4 regions of the Streptomyces sp. NPDC006372 genome follow, and region 3 is predicted to be linked to each of the others. Evidence: riboswitches for the same ligand, from Rfam matches in the RefSeq annotation. Region 3 holds a riboswitch; each other region holds the start of a gene.
The links. A riboswitch is a leader RNA that binds a small molecule or an ion and turns the genes downstream of it on or off. The one in region 3 is predicted to bind cobalamin.
Positions count from the first base shown of each region.

Region 1 (5,516 bases), on a different contig from region 3:
GCGGCGCGGCCCGCGGCGGAGCCCACGTCGTCCAGGTGGAACGTGAGCAGCTTCGGGTCCTCGTACGCGGCGGCCAGCCGGACCGTCAGCGCGTCGAGCGGGTCCTCGCCGGTCGGCGGTGTGCCGCTGACCTCCCAGTAGGTCACCGCGTCCCGGGTCGGTTCCCGGTCGGACGGGGTGGCGAGGGTGATCAGGACGTCCTGGGCGTCGATGACCAGATGGCACACCAGGTCCCGTACCAGCCAGCCCGTACAGCCGGAGGGCCGTGCGAAGTCCTCGTCGGAGAGCCCGGCGACCGCAGTGCGCAGCGCCGCCCAGGAGCGTGAGAAGAGATCCACGTGATCCACGCAGGCAACGTAGTGCCGTGCCGTCAAGGCGGACAAGCGCATTTCGCCGCGCCTCAGCCGGCCGCACCCAGCCGTCCCGTCGCCAGGGCGGCGAGTTCGTCCGCGGTGCGCGGGCCGGTTGCCGACTCGGTCAACAACCCCTGGGCACGCAGGAGATCGGCGGCCGCGGCGCCCCACGGCAGCCGCAGCCCCGCCTCCCGGAGGAGATCGGTGCGGGCCAGCGCCTCGGGTGCGGGCCCGCTGCGGACGCCGGACGGGGTGAGCAGCGCCGCGTCGTCGGCCCAGCGCAGGGCGAGGTCGACGTCGTGGGTGGCCATCACCACCGTGGTACCGGCCTCGCGGAGCCCGCCGAGCGTGGTGAGGAGGCGTTCCTGGCCGTCCGGGTCGAGGCCGGCCGTCGGCTCGTCGAGGATCAGCACCCGGGGCCGCATGGCGACCGCGCCCGCGATGGCGGTGCGTTTGCGCTGCCCGTAGGAGAGCAGATGGGTGGGCCGGTCGGCCAGGGCGGTGATGTCCAGCGCGTCGAGCGCCTCCGCCACCCGCGCCCGCACTTCCCCGCCGGACAGCCCGAGGTTCAGCGGCCCGAACGACACGTCCTGCTCGACGGAGGCCGCGAACAGCTGGTCGTCCGGGTCCTGCACCACCAGCTGGACGGTCGTCCGCAGCCGCGTCAGGCCTTTACGGTCGTAGGCCACCGGCTGCCCCCCGACCGTCAACCGGCCCTCGTCCGGCCGCAGTCCACCGCTGAGCAGCCGCATCAGCGTGGTCTTGCCGCTGCCGTTGCGGCCGAGCAGGGCGAGCGCGCGCCCCTCGCGGATGTCGAAGTCGAGGCCGCTGAGCACGGCCGGGCCGTCCTCGTAGGCGAAGGACGCGCCCCGCAGGGCGACGAGGGCGGGCTCGCTCATGTCAGCGGCCTTTCCAGTAGGAAGGTGAGCACGGTCAGCACCACGAGGAGCGCACCACTGGCGGCCGTGAAGCGGACGGAGACACGGGCTTCGGGCAGCAGCACGCGCAGCGTGCCGTCGTAGCCGCGCCCGGCGAGACCGGCCTGGAGGCGGGCCGCGCGGTCGAAGGCACGGACGAACGCGGTGGCGCCGAGCCCGCCCAGCGAACGCCAGGCGGCGGCCCGCGAGGTGTGCCCGAGCCGGGCGGCCTGCGCATCGCGGACCCGGCGCACGGAGTCCAGCAGCAGGAAGCTCATGCGGTACGTCACGAGCGCCACGTCCACGACGGGCGCGGGGATCCCGGCCCGGACCAGCCGCGGCAGCAGATCCGACATGGGCGTGGTGAAGGCGAACAGCAGCACGCCCAGCGAGGCCGCGGAGGTGCGCAGCAGCAACTCACCGGCCCGGACGGGCCCGTCGCCGGCGACGGAGACGAAGCCCCCGGGCCCGCCGACCTGGACGAGCAGGGTGGCCGCTCCGGTCACGCAGAAGCCCAGCGGCACGCGGTAGGCCCGCCACAGCCGCTGCCAGGGCACACCGGCCGGACCCAGCAGCACCACCAGGGCCGTCACGAGCACCAGGGCCGCGCCCGGCCAGGGCGGCAGCGAGACGGCCAGCACGGTCAGCCCCAGTCCGAGCACGGCCTTGTCCACCGGATGGCGGCGGCGCCAGCGACTGCTGTGCGCCGCCGCGTCGATCGGCAGCACGCGGCTCAGGCCCTCTCGGCCGTGGACTTCCCGGCGGCCTCACGGCCCGGGCTCGCCGCGGCCCGCTCCAGCGCCCGCTGCTCGCCCTGCCGCCGGCCCCGGCGCAGGCCGAAGTAGTAGGCGAGGACGCCGGCGCCGAGGGCGGCCTGGAGGGAGAACAAGGCCGACTCGATCTCACCGGACGGCGGTTCGTACAGCGGCGAGAACCAGGGCTTGTAGTCCGGCTGGATCTCGGTGATCGCGTTCTCCGCCTCCGCGTCGGCGCCCGAGAACGGCTCCTTCTTGTGGTCGCCCAGGCCGAGCGCGAGCGGCAGCACGGCGAGCGCGGCCACCAGGACCAGCAGCAGGACGTTGATCTTCGTGTTCCTGCTCATCGGGTCGCCGCCTCGGTCTCGGTCCCGGCCTCGGTTTCGGTCTCGGACTCGGTCTCGGTCCGGGACTGCTTCTTGGTGAGGAGCACACCCAGCCGGGTCAGTTCGCCCTTGCTGGACTGCACCAGCAGCCGCATCACGAGCACCGTCAGCAGACCCTCGCTCACTGCGAGCGGAATCTGCGTGATGGCGAAGATGGAGCCGAACTTGCCGAGTGCCCCCAGGAACCCGCTGCCCGGGTCGGGGAAGGCCAGCGCCAACTGCACGCTGGTGACGCAGTAGGTGGACAGGTCGGCGACGAACGCGGCGAAGAACACGGCGACCATCAGCGGCACGTCGTACCGCCGCAGAAGCTTGTACACCGCGTATCCGGCCCAGGGCCCGACGATCGCCATGGAGAAGACGTTGGCGCCGAGCGTGGTGAGACCGCCGTGGGCCAGCAGCAGGGCCTGGAAGAGCAGGGTGATGGTCCCCAGCACCGCCATGGCGGGCGGCCGGAACAGGATGGCTCCCAGGCCCGTGCCGGTGGGGTGGGAGCAACTGCCGGTGACGGAAGGCAGTTTCAGGGCGGACAGGACGAACGTGAAGGCGCCGGAGGCACCGAGGAGCAGGGTGCTCTCGGGATGCTCGCGCACCTCACGGGTGAGTGACCGGGCCCCGTGGACGACGAACGGCGCCGACGCGACGCCCCAGGCGACCGCGTGCGCCGGAGGAAGGAAACCCTCGGCAATGTGCATGGCTCAGCAGACCCTCTCCAGCACCTCGTGGATGGTTGACGTGCCTTGGCCGGTCTCCTGGCTCACGGGTCCCACCGCCCGTGCTCCGCCTTCCCGGGTCCCTGAGGACCCAGTGGCCGCCCGCGAGGGCCGGAGCCGGACTTCCCGATCACAGTGGCGAGGGCCGCACCGGCATCACACCGGATTTCCCGTTCACCAAGGCGTGGTGACAGTAGTGCCGGGACAAGGGCGATGACAAGCCACCCGAGGGGGCGCGCAAGGGGCGCCCCCCGGCACACCGGCGCAGAACTCCTCAGTCGTCGCCCTCGTCGTCATCGTCCCCCGAGCCCTCCGGGGACGGTCCGGGCTTGTCCTCCTTGGGCTTGTCAGCCTTCTCGGGCTTGGTGTCACTCGCCTCCTCGGTCGGGCCCGTGGGGCTGGGTGCCGGGTCCGCGGCGGTCGGGGGAGCGGGTGCCGTGACGGAGGGAGTGACATCGGCCACTGTGCCGACGGTCGGCGTCCCGTCGGCCGCCGGGGCGGACCCGAGCGGATCGGCGGACTCGGCCGACGAGGGGGCGGCCGGGCTGCTCGCGGACGGGGACGTGTCGGGTTCCGTGCCCTCCGTCGCGGTGTCGTCGGGTGAGAACCACAGCATGCCGGCGCCCATCGCCGCCAGGAAGAGGGCCGCAGCGGCGGCCGTCGCGGCCACGCGCGGCCGGTTGCCCGCGGTGTTGCGCGGTGCGGCGCGACGTGAACGCCCGCCCCGGGCCGTGCGGGACCCCGTCGGCAGCGCGTAGGTGGCGGGGGTGCCGGGGTCTGCCGCCGCGCGCGGTCCCGGCTCGGCGGACGGCACCGGGAACGCGGCCTCCGGCAGCGGTTCGGGCAGCCCCCGCCAGGCGCCGCCGGCGAACCACTCGGCGGTCTGCTGGGCCGTGGGCCGGTCCTCGGGCTGCTTGGCGAGCAGGGCGAGGAGATAGCTCTCGAAGGCCGGCGGGAGACCGTTGACACCGAGCTCGCGGGGTGGCACGGGGGCGTTGTCGAGATGCTGGTGGAGGAGCGCGACGGCGGTGTCGGCCTGGAACGGCGGGCGGCCGCTGAGGAGCTGGTAGAGCACGCAGCCCAGGGAGTACATGTCGGAGGGCGGGCCCGCGGGCTTGCCCAGGGCCCGTTCCGGCGCGAGGTAGAGGCCGGTGCCGACGATCTGGCCGGTCGCGGTGAGTGCCGCGCCGGGATCGTCGAGGAAGCGTGCGATGCCGAAGTCGCCGATCTTGAGCGTGCCGTGGGCGTCCAGCAGGAGGTTGGCGGGTTTGATGTCCCGGTGCACGATGCCCTGCTGGTGCGCGGCGGCGAGTCCGGCGGCGGCCTGCGCTCCGAGGGTCGCGACCCGTTCGGCGGGGAGCGCCCCGGAGGCGGCCAGCACTCCGGAGAGGCTGTCGCCGTCGACCAGTTCCATCACCAGGAACAGCCGGTTGTCGTGCTCGCCGAAGTCCAGGACACCGACGAGGTTGGGGTGGTTGAGACGCCCGGCGGTCTGGGCCTCCAGGCGGAACCGGGAGGCCGCCGTCGCGTCCGTGTCCTGCGGCAGCAGTAACTTGACGGCCACCGCCCTGGCGAGCATCTGGTCGTACGCACGCCAGACCTCGCCCATTCCGCCGCGCCCGATCTCAGTGTCCAGCCGGTAGCGGCCCGCTAGCAGCACTCGTCCTCGTCCTCATGCTCGTGGGAAGGTTCGCCGCAGGCTCGACTCCCCGCGTTCCAGCGGAGGTTGATGGGGTGTGCCGCAGCCGACCCAGGATACTGGCGCCGCGTGACCGCCGTGGCCAGAAGTCTCAGGCGGCCGCGCCCTCCTCCCGGCGCGGCAGCAGCGTCACCGCGAGAGCCGTCACGGCGGCCAGGACCAGCCACGGCACGGCGGCCGGGAGGCCCAGGTCGAGCAGGGAGCCGGTGGCCGCGCTGCCCGCGAGCACGATCAGGCCGGAGACGGACGACAGCGCACCCGAGTAGAGGCCGATCCGGCCCTCCTCGGCGAGGTCGGGCACCCAGGCCCGGGCGGCGGGCACGACCAGCATCTGCCCCACCGTCAGCAGCACCACGAAGCCCGCGGCCGGCAGCAGTCCCGCGATGCCCGTCCAGCCGGCGGGGCGCGCAGCGGCCACCACCACGAAACCCGACGCGATCAGCAGCAGCCCGGCGGTCATGGAGCGGCGCAGATCGAGCCGGTCGCCGGCCCAGCGGGTCACGCGCAGTTGTGCGAAGACCACGAGCACCGAGGAGAGCGCGAACAGCCAGGACAGTGGCGCCTGGGAACCCGACGCGCGCTGCACCTCGTCCGGCAGAGCCAGATACAGCTGGTTGTAGGCGAGCAGGTACGAGCCGTACGCGCAACACAGCGCCAGGAAGCGGCGGTTGTGCAGCAGCACCCGCACTCCGC
Region 1 covers NZ_JBEXQJ010000009.1:164,105-169,620, forward strand. Annotated here, with positions in the region: gene ABZ016_RS17185 (maleylpyruvate isomerase N-terminal domain-containing protein) at 1-338, opposite strand, end outside; gene ABZ016_RS17190 (ATP-binding cassette domain-containing protein) at 401-1,252, opposite strand; gene cbiQ (cobalt ECF transporter T component CbiQ) at 1,249-1,998, opposite strand; gene ABZ016_RS17200 (energy-coupling factor ABC transporter substrate-binding protein) at 2,004-2,372, opposite strand; gene ABZ016_RS17205 (energy-coupling factor ABC transporter permease) at 2,369-3,106, opposite strand; cobalamin riboswitch at 3,136-3,343, opposite strand; gene ABZ016_RS17210 (serine/threonine-protein kinase) at 3,399-4,784, opposite strand; gene ABZ016_RS17215 (MFS transporter) at 4,915-5,516, opposite strand, start outside.
Region 1: it holds a riboswitch for cobalamin, as region 3 does, so the genes downstream of both, ABZ016_RS17205 (energy-coupling factor ABC transporter permease) here and ABZ016_RS19725 ((2Fe-2S) ferredoxin domain-containing protein) in region 3, are expected to answer to the same signal.

Region 2 (5,516 bases), on a different contig from region 3:
GCCGCCGGGTGATCTACTCACTCCGCGACGGCCATCTGCGCCGGCTCGTGGACGAGGCCCTGAACGTGGCCGACCACCGGCTCACCGACCGGCCCGTCCACGACTGAGCCGGTACGGTGCGGCCGAGTCAGTACCGCGCGGCCGTCCCGAGGTACTTCTCGGCGAAGGCGGCGGCCGCCACCGGCGATGAGAACAGACGGCGCAGCCGGGCGAGCGACGTGCCCGCGCGGAACGGGTCGCCCGACGCCGCACCGTGGAACACCTCGGACAGCCACTGCGAGAACTCCTGGTAGTCCCACACCCGGCGCAGGCACGCCTGCGCATAGCCGCCGAGGCCGCTGTCGTCCCCGCCCGTGAGGCGGGCCACCAGGGCGTCGCCGAGCAGGAAGGCGTCGTGCAGGGCCAGGTTCATCCCCTTGGCGGCGATGGGCGCGACCAGATGGGCCGCGTCACCGGCCAGGTACAGCCGGCCGTGCACCATCGGCTCGACCACGTAGTCGTGCATGTCCAGCACGCGCTTCTCGATCAGCCGGCCCTCCGCCAGCGGCGGCACACCGGTCGCTCCGAGTCGCTCCTGGAGCTCGGCCCAGACGCGCTCGTGCGGCCAGTTCTCCGGGTCGTCGCCCGGCGGGCACTGAAGGTAGTAGCGGGTCACCTCCGGGCTGCGCGGCATCTGCCCGGCGAACCCGTTGGCGTGGCAGCCGAACAGCACGCAGTCGGCGGACGGCGGTGCCTCGGCGAGCAGGGCCAGCCAGCCGATCCCGTAGTCGTGCCGTGCGACACGGATCCGCTCCGGCGGCAGCGAGGCCCGGGTCACCCCACGGGCCCCGTCGCAGCCCGCCACGAAGTCGCAGTGCACGACCTGCCGTTCACCCGACTCCGGGCAGGTGTACGACACCGAGGGCCGGTCGCTGTCGATGTCGTGCACGCGCACGTCCCGGACCCCGAACCGGACCTGCCCGTCCCGCACGTCGGCGTACTCACGCACCAGGTCGGTCACCAGCAACGGCTGCGGGTAGACGAAGTGATGACTGCCCGTCAACTCGCCGAAGGGAAACCGGAACCGCTCGTTCTCGAACCGGAACTCGCACGCGGTGTGCAGCTCCGCGCGGTCCAGCAGGTTCCGGGCCAGGCCCCGCTTCTCCAGGCCGCGCACGGCCCACTCCTCGATGACACCGGCCCGGGGCCGCTGTTCGACGAACTCCCGGGTCTCGGTCTCCAGCACCAGGCAGTCCACCGAAGCGGCCCGCAGGATGTTGCCGACGGTCAGACCGGCGGGCCCCGCACCCACGACAACGACGGGGAAACATTGCGGGGCACCGGAGTTCGGAGGTGGGGAGGCGTGGATCATGCGCTCATTATGGAGGCACGCCCCGCACGCCACCCGGGGCGGTGGGCCGGCGCCCCGGGGACGGCCACGGTCACCCGAGTCGCGGGATCTCGATCGCCGGGCAGCGGTCCATCACCATCTCCAGGCCCGCCGCGCGGGTCCGGTCGTACGCCTCCGCGTCGACGACACCGAGCTGGAACCACACCGCCCGCGCGCCCTTGGCGACCGCCTCGTCCGCGACCGCACCGGCGAGGTCGCTGTTCACGAACACGTCCACGACGTCCACGTCGAAGGGGATGTCCGCGAGACTCGCGTACCCCCGCTCGCCGTGCACCGTCTCCGCCTTGGGGTGCACGGGCACGACCCGCTTGCCGAACCGCTGGAGCACGGCGGCGACGCCGTACGCCGCGCGTGCCTGGTTCGAGGACAGGCCCACCACGGCCCAGGTGTCGCCGAGATCGGTGAGGATCCTGCGGACCGTTGCCTCGTCGCCGTACATCGGCGGCCTCCTGAGAACGTCACGTATGAGCTGCTCTGTCGGCACAACGACCCAGGGGTGCCGGTGATTCCCCGGCACCCCCGTGATAGCTTGCCGAGGCCAGTCGAACCCATGTACGTGGGTCAGGGAATCCGGTGCGAATCCGGAACTGACGCGCAGCGGTGAGGGGGACGGGCGGGGCCTCGGCCACTGGACGGCGTGCGAGTCGTCCGGGAAGGCGTTCCGCACCGGGTGAACCCGAGTCCGAAGACCTGCTGGCGGCCCCCGCGGCCGCACGCGGCGGGGGAGCACCGTACGACCGGGCTCCGCGATCGGGCCCTCGACGACTGAGGACTGGTTCCGTGCCCCTCGCCCGACCTGCCCGTGCCGCCGTCCTGCTCGCGGCGGGCTCCCTCCTCCTGACCGGCTGCGGCGACGCGAAGCCGACCACCGAGAAGGCCGCCGTCACCCTCGGCAACTGCGGCCACGAGGTCCGCGTCCCGGCCGCGCCCGAGCATGCCGTCTCCCTCAACCAGGGCACCACCGAGATCATGCTCTCCCTCGGCCTCGCCGACCGCATGGCGGGCACGGCCACCTGGACCGACCCGGTGATGAAGGGCCTGGCGAAGGCGAACGCGAAGGTGCCGCGCATCGCCGACGACAACCCGTCGTTCGAACGGGTGCTGGACGCCGATCCCGACTTCGTCGCCGCGTCCTTCGTCTCCACCCTCGGCAAGGGCGGCGTCGCCACCCGTGAGCAGTTCGAGAAGCTCGGCGTGCCCACCTACGTCTCCCCGTCCGACTGCGCCGGGAAGGACAACTCGGCCGGCGGCGACGGCGCGCGCGGCAAGGCGCTGGGCATCGACACGATCTACCGCGAAGTACGGGACCTGGCGACCGTGTTCGGGGTGAGAGAACGCGGCGACGAACTCGTGGCCTCCCTCCAGCGGCGGATGCGGAAGGCCACCCAGGGCGTCGACGCCTCCGGCGTCACCCTCCTGTACTGGTTCGCCAACTCCGAGTCGCCCTACATGGCGGGCTGCTGCGGAGCCCCCGGCATCATCACCCGTGCCCTCGGTGCGAAGAACGTCTTCGACGACACGCACGAGGAGTGGCCGCAGATCAACTGGGAGACGGTCGCCGACCGCGATCCGGACGTCCTCGTCATCGGCGACCTCACGCGCAAGTCGCAGACCGCGGAGTCGGCCGCGAAGAAGATCGCCTTCCTGGAGTCCAACCCCGTCACCAGGAACATGGACGCGGTCCGGCACAAGCGGTACGTGCTGCTCAGCGGGCAGGCCATGAACCCGGCCATCCGCACGGTCGAGGGCGTGGAACAGGTCTCCGCCGGACTGCGTGAGTTCGGGCTCGTGAAGTGACCGTTCGCGCACTGTCCCTCGGCGCCGGCGGGATCTTCCTGCTGGCCGTCTCCCTGGCCCTGGCGATCACCGTCGGCCCGGCCGACATCCGGGTCGCCGACGTGTGGTCCGTGGTCGCCGCCCACCTGGGGCTCGGCGGCTCCGACCTGACACCGATCCGGGACGGCATCGTCTGGCAACTGCGGCTGCCGCGCACCCTGCTCGCGGCCGTGTGCGGCGCGGGGCTGGCCGTGTGCGGGGCGGTGATGCAGTCGCTGCTGCGCAACCCGCTGGCCGACCCGTTCGTGCTCGGCGTGTCCTCGGGCGCCTCCACCGGCGCGGTCCTGGTCGTCGTCCTGGGCGTGGGCGGCGGTGCCGTCTCGCTGTCCGCGGGCGCGTTCCTCGGCGCCCTGGTCTCCTTCGCGCTGGTGCTGCTGCTCAGCCACTCCCTGGGCGGCACCACCGACCGGGTCGTCCTGGCGGGTGTCGCCGCCATGCAGCTCTTCTCCGCGCTCACCTCCTTCGTCGTGCTGACCTCCGCCGACGCCGAGACGACCCGCGGGGTGCTGTTCTGGCTGCTCGGATCGCTCAGCGGCGCGGGCTGGACCGACGTGTGGCTGTGCCTGGCCGTGCTGGCCGTGACGCTGGTGGTGTGCCTGTCCTACGCCCGTACCCTCGACGCCTTCGCCTTCGGGCAGGACGCGGCGGCCGCCCTCGGGGTGTCCGTGGCCCGCACCCGGCTGGTCCTGCTGTGCGTCACGGCCCTGCTCACGGCCGCGCTGGTCAGCTCGGCGGGGGCGATCGGCTTCGTCGGACTGGTCCTGCCGCACGCCGCCCGCGCCCTGGCCGGCCCCGGCCACGCGCGGCTGCTCCCGGTCACCGCCCTCGCCGGCGCGGTGTTCCTGGTGTGGGTGGACACCCTGGCCCGCACGGCCCTCGATCCGCAGGAGGTACCGGTGGGAGTCGTGACGTCGCTGATCGGGGTGCCGGCGTTCGTGGCGGTGCTCTACCGGACGCGGAGGGTGCGATGAGCGACACGGTCCAGCGGGCCTCCTCGACGACCGGGCTCCGGGCCGACCGGGTCAGCCGTCGCGCCGACGGGCGCCTCATCCTCGACGGCGTCGTCCTCGCTCCGGACACCGGCTCCACCGTCGGCGTCCTCGGCCCGAACGGCTCCGGCAAGTCCACGCTGCTGCGGCTGCTGGCCGGGCTGCTCACGCCGACCGCCGGGGTCGTCACCCTCGACGGCACCCCGCTGGGCGAGCTGCCCCGCCGTACCGTCGCCCGCCGCCTCGCGGTGGTCGAGCAACAGGTCGACACGCAGGTCGAGTTGACGGTCGTGGACGTGGTCCGGCTGGGCCGGGTGCCGCACCGCCGCGCCTGGACGCCCGGCACGGCGGACGACGAGCGGGCGGTGCGCGCCGCCCTGGAGCGCACCGGCCTCGCCGACCGGGCCGGCCAGCCCTGGCACACCCTCTCGGGCGGTGAACGCCAGCGGGTCCAGATCGCCCGCGCGCTCGCCCAGGAGCCGTGCGAACTCCTCCTCGACGAGCCCACCAACCACCTCGACATCCACCACCAGCTCGACCTGCTCGCGCTGGTCACCGGCCTGCCGGTCACCACCGTCGTCGCCCTGCACGACCTCAACCTCGCGGCGATGTACTGCGACCGGGTCGTCGTCCTGAGCGCGGGCCGGGTCGTGGCGTCCGGCGCCCCCGGTGACGTCCTCACGGAGGAGCTCCTCGCCGAGGTGTACGGCGTCCGGGCCGCCGTCAGCCGTGAAGGCCCCGAACACCGGCCCCACGTACGCTTCCTGGGCACACTGACATGAGTGGAGGGCGTGTCATCGGTGCGGAGAATCTCGCCACGGTGGCCGGAAAGTGCCGGACATGCCTGCATGTGCGCGCCCACCCGCCTACGCTCGCCTCGTGCTGCGCATCACCGACGCCCGTACCGGCGAGCCCGTCGACGCCGCCCCCGCCCGCCGGGGCCTGACCCGTGTCGAGGTGCACGCGTCCGGCTTCGACACGACGAACCTGCGGGTGCTGCTCGTCGCGGACGTGCTCGTCCGGACCCTGGAACTCGGCGGCACACCCGTGTGGGCCCTGCTGACCGGCGGCCGGCGACAGGCGGAGCTGCGAGCGGGCGCCACGGCGCTCGGCATCCGGCCGTTCGAGGACAGTCCCGACGTGAGCGCCGGGCTGGGCGAGGCCCAGGTGATCCATGTGGCCGGCGAGGGCGACGCGACGACCGACGGGGTGCGGATCGACGTCGCCCCGGCTCACCCCGAGAACCCGGGCACATCGGACGGCACCGACCCCGCGGTCCTGCGCCTCGCCCTGCTCACCCG
Region 2 covers NZ_JBEXQJ010000026.1:48,443-53,958, reverse strand. Annotated here, with positions in the region: gene ABZ016_RS30405 (metalloregulator ArsR/SmtB family transcription factor) at 1-107, shown strand, start outside; gene ABZ016_RS30400 (4-hydroxybenzoate 3-monooxygenase) at 128-1,351, opposite strand; gene ABZ016_RS30395 (CoA-binding protein) at 1,422-1,829, opposite strand; cobalamin riboswitch at 1,913-2,103, shown strand; gene ABZ016_RS30390 (ABC transporter substrate-binding protein) at 2,171-3,187, shown strand; gene ABZ016_RS30385 (iron chelate uptake ABC transporter family permease subunit) at 3,184-4,197, shown strand; gene ABZ016_RS30380 (ABC transporter ATP-binding protein) at 4,194-4,997, shown strand; gene ABZ016_RS30375 (hypothetical protein) at 5,056-5,516, shown strand, end outside.
Region 2: it holds a riboswitch for cobalamin, as region 3 does, so the genes downstream of both, ABZ016_RS30390 (ABC transporter substrate-binding protein) here and ABZ016_RS19725 ((2Fe-2S) ferredoxin domain-containing protein) in region 3, are expected to answer to the same signal.

Region 3 (5,516 bases):
CGCGGATGACCATGCAGGAGCAGCACCGCCGGACCGCTCCCGCCTAAACGCACCCGCAGGTCAGCGCCGTCTCCCGCACATCGCGCCAACGAGAAACCGTCGAACACGTGCCCCCCTGTGTCTCGAGCGTGGTGGCTCATGCGGCGCCGGAGCAGGACACCCCGTCGTCGGCCTGTCAAGTGCCCCACGCTTCCCGGATGACTCCCGGCCTGGCCCTGGGGGTCGCGAACCAGCGCCGGAAAGCGATGTAAAGCGACATCAAGCGGCTGAACCGCCATCAATGAACGCCATACCTCACACCTGCCTGTTGTATGGATCCATCCACGCACAACGGGAGTGACGAGCATGGCCGACGAGGTCACGGAGGACGCGGGCCCGCCGCCGTCCGCGAGTCTGAAGCCCGATGCGATCGGGTTCCTCGACGCCCTGGTCATCGGGCTCAACGCGACCTCCCCGGCCTACTCCGTGGCAGCGGTCATCGGCCCGATCGTGGCGCTGGTGGGCCTCTACGCCCCCGGGGTGATGCTCGCGTCGTTCGTGCCCATGCTGCTGATCGCGTCCGCGTTCTACTACCTCAACAAGGTGGACCAGGACTGCGGCACGACCTTCTCCTGGGTCACCCGGGCCATGGGGCCGTGGGCGGGCTGGCTCGGCGGCTGGGCCATCACGATGACCGGTGTCCTGGTGGTCGGGTCGCTCGCGGACGTCGCCGTGACCTTCTTCCTGCTCGCCGTCGGACTGGACGGCTGGGCCGACAACGACGTCGTGCGCCAGGTGCTCACCGTGCTGCTGATCCTCGTGATGACGGCCGTCTGCGTCATCGGTATCGACGTGTCGGCCAAGGTGCAGAACGTCCTCATCCTGGCGCAGGTCGCCTGCCTGCTCGCCTTCGCCGTGGTGGCGCTGTACCGCGTCTACGCCGGCACCGGCACCCTGGACTCCGTCGAGCCCAAGATCGGCTGGCTGGACCCGTTCGGAGCCGGCGGGGCGCCGCTCACCGCGTCCCTGCTGCTGGGTGTGTTCATCTACTGGGGCTGGGAGTCGGCGGTCAACCTCACCGAGGAGGTCGAGGACTCCGCGATCGCGCCCGGCAAGGCTGCCGTGTGGTCGACGGTGCTGCTGCTGGTGACCTACATCGCGGTCGCCTTCGCGGTCGTGGCCTACGCCGGGACGGCCTACCTCGCCGAGAACGCGGCGGAGGAGGAGTTCATCTTCGCGCTGCTCGCCGAGGAGGCGATGGGCGGCTGGGACTGGGTCGTGCTGCTGGCGGTGTCGACGTCCGCGCTCGCCTCCACGCAGACGACGATCATCCCGGCCTCGCGCACGGGGCTGTCCATGGCACGCCGGCACGCCCTGCCCGCGCACTTCGGCCGCATCCACCCCCGGTTCCGCACCCCCGACGTGAGCACCTGGTGGGTCGCCGGCATCGCCATCGTCTGGTACCTCGTCCTCTTCCACATCAGCGAGAACGCCCTCTTCGACTCCCTGACCGCGCTGTCCCTGCTGATCGCGTTCTACTACGCGCTCACGGGGCTGGCGTGCGCGGTCTACTACCGCCGCGAACTGACCCGCGGCGCCCGCGACTTCCTGCTGATCGGTCTCGGCCCGCTGATCGGTGCCGGGCTGCTGGCGTGGCTGCTGGTGGAGTCCGTGTCGGACATGGCCGACCCCGCCAACTCCTACAGCGGCGTCTCGTGGTTCGGGATCGGTCCGCCGCTCGTCATCGGCATCGGCATCGCCCTCACGGGCGTGGTCCTGATGGTCGTGTGGCGGCTGAGGGCCCCCGCGTTCTGGTCGGAACGCCCCAGCACGGTCGACCCCGCCCTCGTGCACGGCGAGGAGTCCTGAAGCCGCCGGTTCTCCTCATGAGCGGTCCGGGCGCCGTTTCGCGAGCGGGCTGAAGGCGTACAGGTCGAGGATCTCGGGACGCGGGGCGACACCGGGACCGCCCTCCCGGACCCAGGAGACGATGTCCTCGGTCGCGGCGGGGTCGTTGACCAGCCCGAGCCACACCGGCCGCCCACCGGCCGCCCGGCCCGCCGCGGAGGGCTGGACGACGATGACGTTGGCCTGGTCGCAGACGTCGAGGCAGTCGGAGATCCGGACCGGCGCGGCCGCCCGCAGCCGCTCGGTCTGGGCGACGTGGTCGACACCGGTCACCTTGCGGCTGCCGCAGCAGCAGTCCCGGCACACGACGATGCGGCACGGAAGCCCTCCGGCCGGCGTTGCGGACATGCCGCACCTTCCCTCTCTCCCGGGGAGATCCGCCCCGGTGGTCGGTCGAGGAGGCGACCGCGTGAGTCTCCTGGCTCTCGGGTCGACGCCGGTCCCGGCCTTCCCACCCGTCCGCGGGCAGTGGCCTGTCGGGAGCGGCTCACCGATCACAGTGGCGGGACCGCGCCGGATTCACACCGGCTTCCTCGTTCCGCCGTCGCCTTAATCGACGGCCATCCTGCCATGGGGCCGGGGGCTGCGGGTGAGGGGCCGGGGAGGCTGCGACTGAGGGACCGGCCGTCGGGTTCCGGTACGGTTCGAGGGAATTGTGTGAGGAACGGGGAGGCTCGGTGGGGGCGGGGAAGCGGCGGGCGGCGGGGAGCGTGGCGTGGCTGCTGATGGGTGTCCTGGCACTCGCCTTCGGGGTGGCCAGTGCCCTGGAGGTGCGTGGAGCTCTGGACCGGGAGCGGGAGTTCCGCTCCGCCCCGGTGTGCGCCTCGGTGCCGGTGAAGGCTTCGGGGTGCCGGTGGGAGCAGGCGTTCACCGTCCGCGGCGCCGACACGCACCGCGGGGAGCGGAACGCCCCACCTGAGGCGGAGTTGGTGCCGCCCTCCGGCAAGCCCTGGGAGGTGACGTTCCTGCACGCCGACCCGGTGGTGTCGGAGCTGGCGCCGGGCGACAAGGTCGTGGGCCTGATCTGGCAGGGGGAGGTCGTCGAGGTGCGCGACGACGGCGATCGACGGCAGCGGACGTCCGACTCGCCCGTGGGGTGGCCCGAGGACCGTCTCGGCGGCGCCCTGATCTGTTTCTCGTTCGGGCTGCCCGCCGTCGTCGGTGGGGCGTGGCCGCTGTTCGCCCGGCGCGACCGACGTCATGCGAAGGCGGCCTCGGTGGTGCGGGGGCACGGCGTCGCCATGGCCGGCGCGGCCCTCCTGACGCTGTGGGCGCAGTCCGCCAACGACTGGCCGCTCTGGTCGATCCCGGCGATCTGGGGGCCACTCGCGCTGCTCGCCCTGGCGTCCATGACGGCCTTCGCCATCGCCGCCCTCCGCGGCGATCTGGACGACGACGCCCCGGCCACCCCGGGCACCCCGGACGCCGCTGAGCCGGACGCCCCGGCCACCGCGTCACGTCACTCCTGATCCCGCGTACCGCCGGAGAGCCGCGCGCCACCGCAGGGCGCCGCACCGCCGCACCCGGCGGGCCGGGCCTCGATGGGGACGCCGTTCGCGCGCAGCACCTCTCGGACGTCGAGGATCAGCGGGAACACCTCGTGGTTGCGGTCCTCGCCCTGCTCGTCCCAGGCCCGCTGCTCCGCTTCCACGGCCATGCGGTCCTCGGCGAACACCCGCTCGGTGAAGCGCCGGATGAACGGCCAGGCCAGCCGGAGGAGGCCGGGAACCTTCGGCTTCTCGATCATGAGCAGTCCGTAGGCGTGACACCTGCGCTGCTCGGCGTCCTCCGGTACGTAGGCGGCCCAGAGGCGGAAGGCCGGGCGGTCGGCGTTCTCCGGGACCAGGTCGAGCGTCTGGTACGGGTACTCGGTGCGGATCGTCATGACATCGGCGGTGCCGCCCCCGATGCCCTCCGAGGCCAGCAGGCCGGCGCTGCGGTTCCGCTTTCCGCCGGTGTGGGTGAACAGGTAGCCGGCCTCCACCGAGCGCTCGTCGCTCCGGTAGCCCAGCAGTTCGGGGTGGAGTCTGCCGACCACGCCCCGGTGCAGGAACTGGTGGTTCATGTCGAGGAGGTTCTCGTGCATGAACGAGTAGTGGCAGTGCACGGTCCGGGAGTACGTCATGGTCCGGTACCGCGGCGAGCCGTAGGCCGGCAGTTCGGGCAGCGGCGTGGCCGCGGCCCGCTGCGGGTCGCCCGGGAAGACGAACACCAGGCCGTACGCCTCGCGGACGGGGTAGCCGCGCACGCCGCGCGGTGGCCGGCGGTCGCCCTTGGCCAGGTACGGGATCTGTGAGATGCGGCCGTCGCCGCGGTAGGCCCAGGCGTGGTAGCGGCAGCGGAGTGTCTCGCCCTCCACGACTCCCATGCTCAGCGGCACCTGCCGGTGGGCGCAGCGGTCCTCCAGCGCGTGGACCTCGCCGCTCCGGCCGCGGAAGAGGGCGATGCGCTCCCCCGCGAACGCGGTGGCCAGCACCCGCTCGTGGCCGAGGCGCCGGGACAGGGCGACCGGGTACCAGTGGTCGGGGTGCAGCCCGACCCGCCGGAGATCGGCCTCGGGGTCCGTTTCACCGTGCCCCGCGGGTTCCGCGGCGAGGGCGCTGGCCCTGTCGGTTTCGGTCATACCTCTCCTCGCGGGTGGGACACGGCACGGACAGCCACCCCCACCCCCACCCTGACCGCCGCCCGCCGTCCCCGCTCTGCCGAGGGGTCCGGACGGGTGAGCGGTGTTCAGGTGCCGCGCAGCGGGTTGGGCAGCGGCAGGTAGCGCGCGTCCGCGCCGTTCGCGTTCGTCCAGCGCAGCAGGAGGTTGGTCTTGCCCGGGAGGGTGGGTGAGGCGAGCAGCGCGGGGATCTCGGGGAGGTCGTGGCGGGCGAGCTCGCGGCGGGCGGCGGGCCAGGGGTCGAGGCCGGGATGGCGCTCGGCGAGGGCGCCGGCGATCTCGGCGAGGTGGTTGACGACCAGGCAGTACACGAGCCGCTCCCAGCCGGCTTCCCGCTCCACCTCCGGCAGCAGCTTGACGCCCTCGGCGTCCCGGTACAGCGCCTGCACGGGCATGCCCTCGGCGTCCACCGCGACCAGGGTGTTCTGCAGATGCGCCTCGAGGACGACGCCGTACCCGGCGAAGGCGGCCAGCGCCGGGGGCACCACCCGCGCGAGGTACGCCGCCCACCAGGCCCCGGGGTCGGCGGCGCGGTCGAGCGGGCTGCCGTCGAAGCCCTCGACCAGCGCGGCGGCGAGCAGCGGGGTGGCACCCGGCAGCAGTCGGCCGCGGAAGCCGTCGCGGACGAGGACGGCCAGGGCCTCGAAGGCGAAGTCGGCGGTGCGGTAGCCGCGGTCGCTCAGCCAGGCCGGGGGGCCTTCGAAGGTCTCGAAGGCGGCGCACACGGCCGCGTCGGTCCGGCGCATGGCGAGCAGGTCGTGGCGCCACAGCCGGCGGATGTCGTTGGTGATGCGCACGTCCAGGCTGAACTTCAGGAAGAGGTCCTGAGCGGGTGCGTAGAGCGTGCGGATCGCAGCTGTCGGCCAGGTGCCGGGGGCGGTGGTGCCGAGCCGGACGAGTCTGCCGTCCGCGAAGGCGGCGGCGAGCTCCGGAGCGGCCAGGTCGAGCTGCCAGGGGTGGGCGGGGA
Region 3 covers NZ_JBEXQJ010000012.1:16,092-21,607, reverse strand. Annotated here, with positions in the region: partial or broken gene ABZ016_RS19735 (alpha/beta hydrolase) at 1-107, opposite strand, end outside; gene ABZ016_RS19730 (APC family permease) at 346-1,848, shown strand; gene ABZ016_RS19725 ((2Fe-2S) ferredoxin domain-containing protein) at 1,864-2,235, opposite strand; cobalamin riboswitch at 2,299-2,425, opposite strand; gene ABZ016_RS19720 (hypothetical protein) at 2,565-3,356, shown strand; gene ABZ016_RS19715 (aromatic ring-hydroxylating dioxygenase subunit alpha) at 3,347-4,510, opposite strand; gene ABZ016_RS19710 (IucA/IucC family protein) at 4,618-5,516, opposite strand, start outside.

Region 4 (5,516 bases), on a different contig from region 3:
TCGGGCATCCGCTGCGGCGCGGCGAAGCCCTCGCCGGTCAGCAGCACGGTGTCGGACAGGAACCGGGCCAGCTCGGTGAGGTTGGCGGGCCCGCCCTCGACGAGGTACTTCAGCGCCTCCGCGACGACACCGGCCGGCACGGACGACTCGGCCATCAGCTCCGCGTCGGGCACGGCCTCACCGCCGAGCAGCACGGTCGGGGTGCCGGACGCCTTCAGCGCGGCGAGCCCCTCCTCCCAGGCCCGCTTGCCGCCGAGCAGCCGTACGACGGCGATGTCGGCGCCCTCCAGCAGGGCCGGAAGGTCCTCCCGGGCGTCCACACGGGTCGGGTTGCCGATCCGGTACGAGGCGCCGGAGGCGGCCCGGGCCGCCAGCAGGTCCGTGTCGGCGGTCGACAGCAACAACACGGTGCTCATGCGGGCGCTCCCGGGGGGATGAAGGGCAGACCTCGCGGCGCACCCGACTCGATGAGCCGCCACAGCGCGTCCGTGTCCGCGTGCTGTTCGATCAGGTCGCCGAGCCGGTCGAGCTGTTCCTCGCGCAGCGCGGCGAACGACGTGTCGGGCGCCGGCACGAAACGGCGGCCGGCGGCGGCCGCCACCTCGCGCAGGAAGGCCCGCCGGAACCCGTCGGACTCCAGTGAGCCGTGCCAGTGCGTACCCCAGGTCTGGCCGACCCGGCAGCCGTCCAGGAAGGGTTCGCCCCCTTCCACGGTGGCGATCCCGTGATGGATCTCGTACCCCTCGACGCGCTCGCCGAGGGCCTCCCCGACCGGCCGGGTGAGGGTCTTCTCCGGGGCGAACCGCACGCGGACGGGAAGGACACCGAGCCCGTCCACGCTCCCTTTCCGGCTCTCGACCTCGTCCTCGATGTGCTCACCGAGCACCTGGAAGCCGCCGCAGATGCCGAGGACGGGCCGCCCCTCGGCGACCCTGCGCCGCAGCGCCTCGGCGAGCCCCCGCTCACGCAGCCATTCCAGCGCGCGGACCGTTCCCCGGGTGCCCGGGACGACGACGAGATCGGCGTCGGCGAGCTCCTCCGGCCGGTCCACGAACCGCACCACCACACCCGGTTCGGCGGCCAGGGCGTCCACGTCGGTGAAGTTGGACATGAGGGGGACGGCGCACACCGCGATCCGCAGGACGTCCTCCCCGACGGGCGGGGCGACGGCCGACTCGCGCACCGTCCCGCGCAGGGAGACGCGAAGCCCGTCCTCCTCGTCGATGCCGAGCCCGTGCCGGAAGGGCAGGACGCCGTAGGTGTGCCGTCCGGTGAGACCGTGCAGCATGTCCAGACCGGGCTCCAGCAGACTCACGTCCCCGCGGAACTTGTTGACGAGGAACCCGGCGACGAGCTCCTGGTCCTCGGGCGAGAGCAGGGCGACGGTCCCGAAGAACGAGGCGAAGACACCGCCCCGGTCGATGTCGCCGACGACGAGCACGGGCAGCCGCGCGCCCCGCGCGATCCCCATGTTGACGATGTCCGTCCGCCGCAGATTGATCTCGGCGGGAGAACCGGCCCCCTCACAGATCACCGCGTCATACGTGCCCCGCAACTCGGCGAGACAGTCGAGAACGGTCCCGAGCAGTTTCTGCTGACGTCCGCCGTGGTAGCCGCGCGCGCTCAACTCGCCCACCGGCTTGCCCATCAGCACGACCTGGCTGCTCCGCTCGCCACCGGGCTTGAGCAGCACGGGGTTCATCAGCGCGGTCGGCTCGACGCGGCAGGCCTGTGCCTGCATGGCCTGCGCCCGCCCGATCTCGGCGCCCTCCTTCGTCACGAAGGAGTTGAGGGACATGTTCTGCGCCTTGAAGGGCGCGACCTTCACGCCCTGCCGGACCAGCCACCGGCAGATCCCGGCCGTGACGACGCTCTTGCCCGCGTCGGAGGTCGTACCGGCGACAAGAAGCCCACCGCTCATACTCACTGCCCCCTCTTCAGCAACCGCGCGCCGGCGCACACCCCTAGCGCGAGCCAGGTGACGCGCCGCGACAGCCGCACCGCCCGCGCGACGTCGTCCGTGACGACGGCACGCCCTTTTGTGTTCAGCACGGGCCGGTGCTCCACCCGCCCGCCGTACGAGAGCGTCCCGCCCAGCCGCACCCCGAGCGCCCCGGCGAAAGAGGCCTCCACGGGACCGGCGTTGGGACTCGGATGCTGCGCCGCGTCCGCCCGCCAGGCGCGTACGGCCCCGCGCGGATCCGGTCCGGCCAGCGCCGCGAGCACGGCGGTGAGCCGGGCCCCCGGCCACCCCGCGAGGTCGTCCAGCCGGGCGGAGGCCCACCCGTACCGCCGGTACCGGGCGGACTTGTGCCCGACCATGGCGTCCAGGGTGTTGACGGCACGGAACCCGAGCAGCCCCGGCACGCCACCGACGGCTCCCCACACGAGCGCCCCCACGACCGCGTCGGAGGTGTTCTCGGCGACGGACTCGACCACGGCGCGGGCGATCCCGGCGGCGTCGAGCGCCTGCGGGTCCCGGCCGCACAGGTGCGGAAGCCGCGCACGGGCCGCTTCGACGTCCCCCGCCTCCAGGGCCCGCCCGACGGCCTGCGCCTCCCGCGCGAGCGAAGTCCCCCCGACCACGGCCCAGGTGGCGGCACCGGTCAGCGCGACGGAGGCGGCGGAGGAGGGACGGACGGCACGTGCGGCGACGGCCCCGAGCGCGACGGCACCGCCCGCGCACACGGCGGCGTGCAGCGTGCCCCACCCCCGGTGGTCCCGCCACAACACCCGCTCCACGGCGCCCGCGGCCCGCCCGAACACGGCAACCGGATGCCCCCGGCGAGGATCGCCGAGCAGCAGGTCACCGATCAGACCGGCGGCGGCGCCGTACGCGAAAACGCGACCGGCACCCATGGGCTCAGCCGGCCACAGGAGCGGTCAGGGGCGGGGTGATCGACCTCGATCGGCAGCCGCGCATGGCGATATGTCCTCACTCAGGGTGTCCACGCCCTGGTTCGACGAGACCGGCGGTGAGAGTTCCTGGCTCCCGGGGTTCACCACCCCGGTGACAGTGGCGGGACCGCGCCGGACTTCCACCGGCTTCCTCTCCTGCCGCCGTATTGGCCCCGGCAGTCCACCACGGTCGCGAACGGCCGTCAACTTGCCGTTGACCTGCGCGGGGAGAGTGTGCAGAACCCCACACCGGGTTGGTGCGGTACGACGCCGGGTCGCCCCCCACACGCCGACCGGGCGGCACAGGACCGAAGCCCCGTGCCGCCCGGCGGCGAACAGTCGTGGTCAGGCCACGATCAGATAGATCCCGTACCCCACGGCCGCCGCGCACGCCGCGAAGCACGCGTACGCGCCCGTCACCGCGAGTCCCGCCGAACCGCCCTGCGCGGCCGCCCGCTCGTGGCGGGACAGGCCGGTGATGCCCAGGGTGAACAGGCCCACCAGGGCCACGGTGACCACGAGGCTGACACCGAAGACGGAGCCGAGGGCCGCCCAGTCGATCTTCATGGCAGAGGTTCTCCTTGTAACCGCGTGGGCGGGGTCAGACCGGGGTGGACGTGGTGGTCGGGGCGGCGGGTTCCCGTTCGGCCTCCGCCTGGGCCGGGAACGTGGGCAGCGGCTCCTCCGAGGCCGTGCCGCCCGCCGGCGGCGGCGTCACCGCGGCCATCGCCGTGGTCACCACACCGGCCGGCTCCGTCTCCTCGGGGTCGATGACGTTGGTGTGGTCGATGACCTCACGCCGGGACAGCTTCCAGATCACCGCGCTGGAGGCGACGAGGAAGACGGCCACCACCGCCGTGCCCCAGTCGCCGAAGCCGGTGACGTACTCGGCGAGCGCGCCCACCAGGGCTGCCGCCGGCAGGGTCAGAGCCCAGGCGACGAACATCCGCGTCGCCGTCGACCAGCGGACGACACCGCCCTTGCGGCCGAGGCCCGCGCCCATCACCGAGCCGGACACGGAGTGGGTGGTGGAGAGGGAGAAGCCGAGGTGGGAGGAGGCCAGGATGACCGTCGCCGCGCTGGTCTGGGCGGCGAAGCCCTGCTGCGGCTGGAGGTCGGTCAGGCCCTTGCCCATGGTGCGGATGATGCGCCAGCCACCGAGGTAGGTGCCGAGCGCGATGGCGAGACCCGCCGAGAGGATGACCCACATGGGCGGGTCGGAGTCGGGGGCGACGGCGCCGCCGGCGACCAGGGCGAGGGTGATGACACCCATCGTCTTCTGGGCGTCGTTGGTGCCGTGGGCCAGGGAGACCAGGCCCGCCGAGGCGATCTGGCCGGCCCGGTAGCCCTTCTTGGACGCCTTGCCGTCGGCCTTCTTCCCGAGGGAGTACGTCAGCCGGGTGGCGAACATCGCCGCGATGCCCGCGACCAGCGGCGCGGCGATCGCCGGGATCAGCACCTTGGTGACCAGGACGTCACCGTGCACCGCTCCGACGCCCGCCGAGGCGATCGTGGCGCCGATCAGGCCGCCCATCAGGGCGTGCGAGGAGCTGGACGGCAGACCGACCAGCCAGGTCAGCAGGTTCCAGAGGATCGCGCCGACCAGGGCGGCGAAGATGACCTCGGGACGGATACCGGCCTCGTCGACGAGGCCTTTGGAGATCGTGTTGGCGACTTCGACGGACAGGAAGGCGCCGACCAGGTTCAGGACCGCGGACATGGCCACCGCGACCTTCGGTCTCATGGCGCCCGTGGAAATGGTCGTGGCCATCGCGTTCGCGGTGTCGTGGAAACCGTTCGTGAAATCGAACGCGAGTGCGGTTACCACCACAATCGCGAGGATCAGCGAGAAGCTTTCCATTTACCCAGGCAATCGTTCGAGGTCGTTGGCCGGACGAACGTAGGTAACCCGAGTGAACGGAAGATGAACTGGGAGGGGCGCAGGAGTGTCCACAAACGAGGGTTGCCGTTCCGCCCTGCTGACAGGCTCCCCGCACCCCCGCCGACTGGACGCCCCGCGCTCAGTGTTTCAACCGATCGAGTGACCCGTCGGAGGGGCTGTGATCGCCCATGTGCCCGAAGATCTCCGGCCCAACGGTTTCCGGCCTGAACTGCCCCACTCGGCGGCAGGTCGCGGCCCCGCCTGGCAGGATCGGCGCATGGCTGAGCGGCGAGGCGACGAGCGGGACACAGGGAGCGTCCGGGACGGCGCACCCGATGCGGGGGAGCCGGGGCGGAGGGGTGTGCGCCCCGAAGAGGCACGTGCCTGGGAGGACCTCGTCGCGACGGCCCGCCGGACGGTCTCCGAGGGGCTGGTCGTCGGCACGTCCGGCAACGTCTCGGTGCGGGTCGGGGACACGGTCCTGGTCACTCCCTCGGGCGTCCCCTACGACCGGCTGGAACCGGACGACGTCACCGGCGTCGACCTCGACGGCCGGCAGGTCCTCGGCGCGCTCGTCCCCACCAGCGAACTGCCCATGCACCTCGCGGTCTACGGCACGACCGACGCCCGGGCCGTCGTCCACACCCACGCCGTGCACGCCACGGCCGTCTCGACGCTCGTGCGCGAGCTCCCGCTGATCCACTACATGGCCGCCGCGCTCGGCGGTCCCGTCCGG
Region 4 covers NZ_JBEXQJ010000033.1:42,816-48,331, forward strand. Annotated here, with positions in the region: gene cobN (cobaltochelatase subunit CobN) at 1-416, opposite strand, end outside; gene ABZ016_RS34105 (cobyric acid synthase) at 413-1,921, opposite strand; gene ABZ016_RS34110 (cobalamin biosynthesis protein) at 1,924-2,859, opposite strand; cobalamin riboswitch at 2,958-3,091, opposite strand; gene ABZ016_RS34115 (hypothetical protein) at 3,244-3,465, opposite strand; gene ABZ016_RS34120 (inorganic phosphate transporter) at 3,500-4,759, opposite strand; gene ABZ016_RS34125 (class II aldolase/adducin family protein) at 5,058-5,516, shown strand, end outside.
Region 4: it holds a riboswitch for cobalamin, as region 3 does, so the genes downstream of both, ABZ016_RS34110 (cobalamin biosynthesis protein) here and ABZ016_RS19725 ((2Fe-2S) ferredoxin domain-containing protein) in region 3, are expected to answer to the same signal.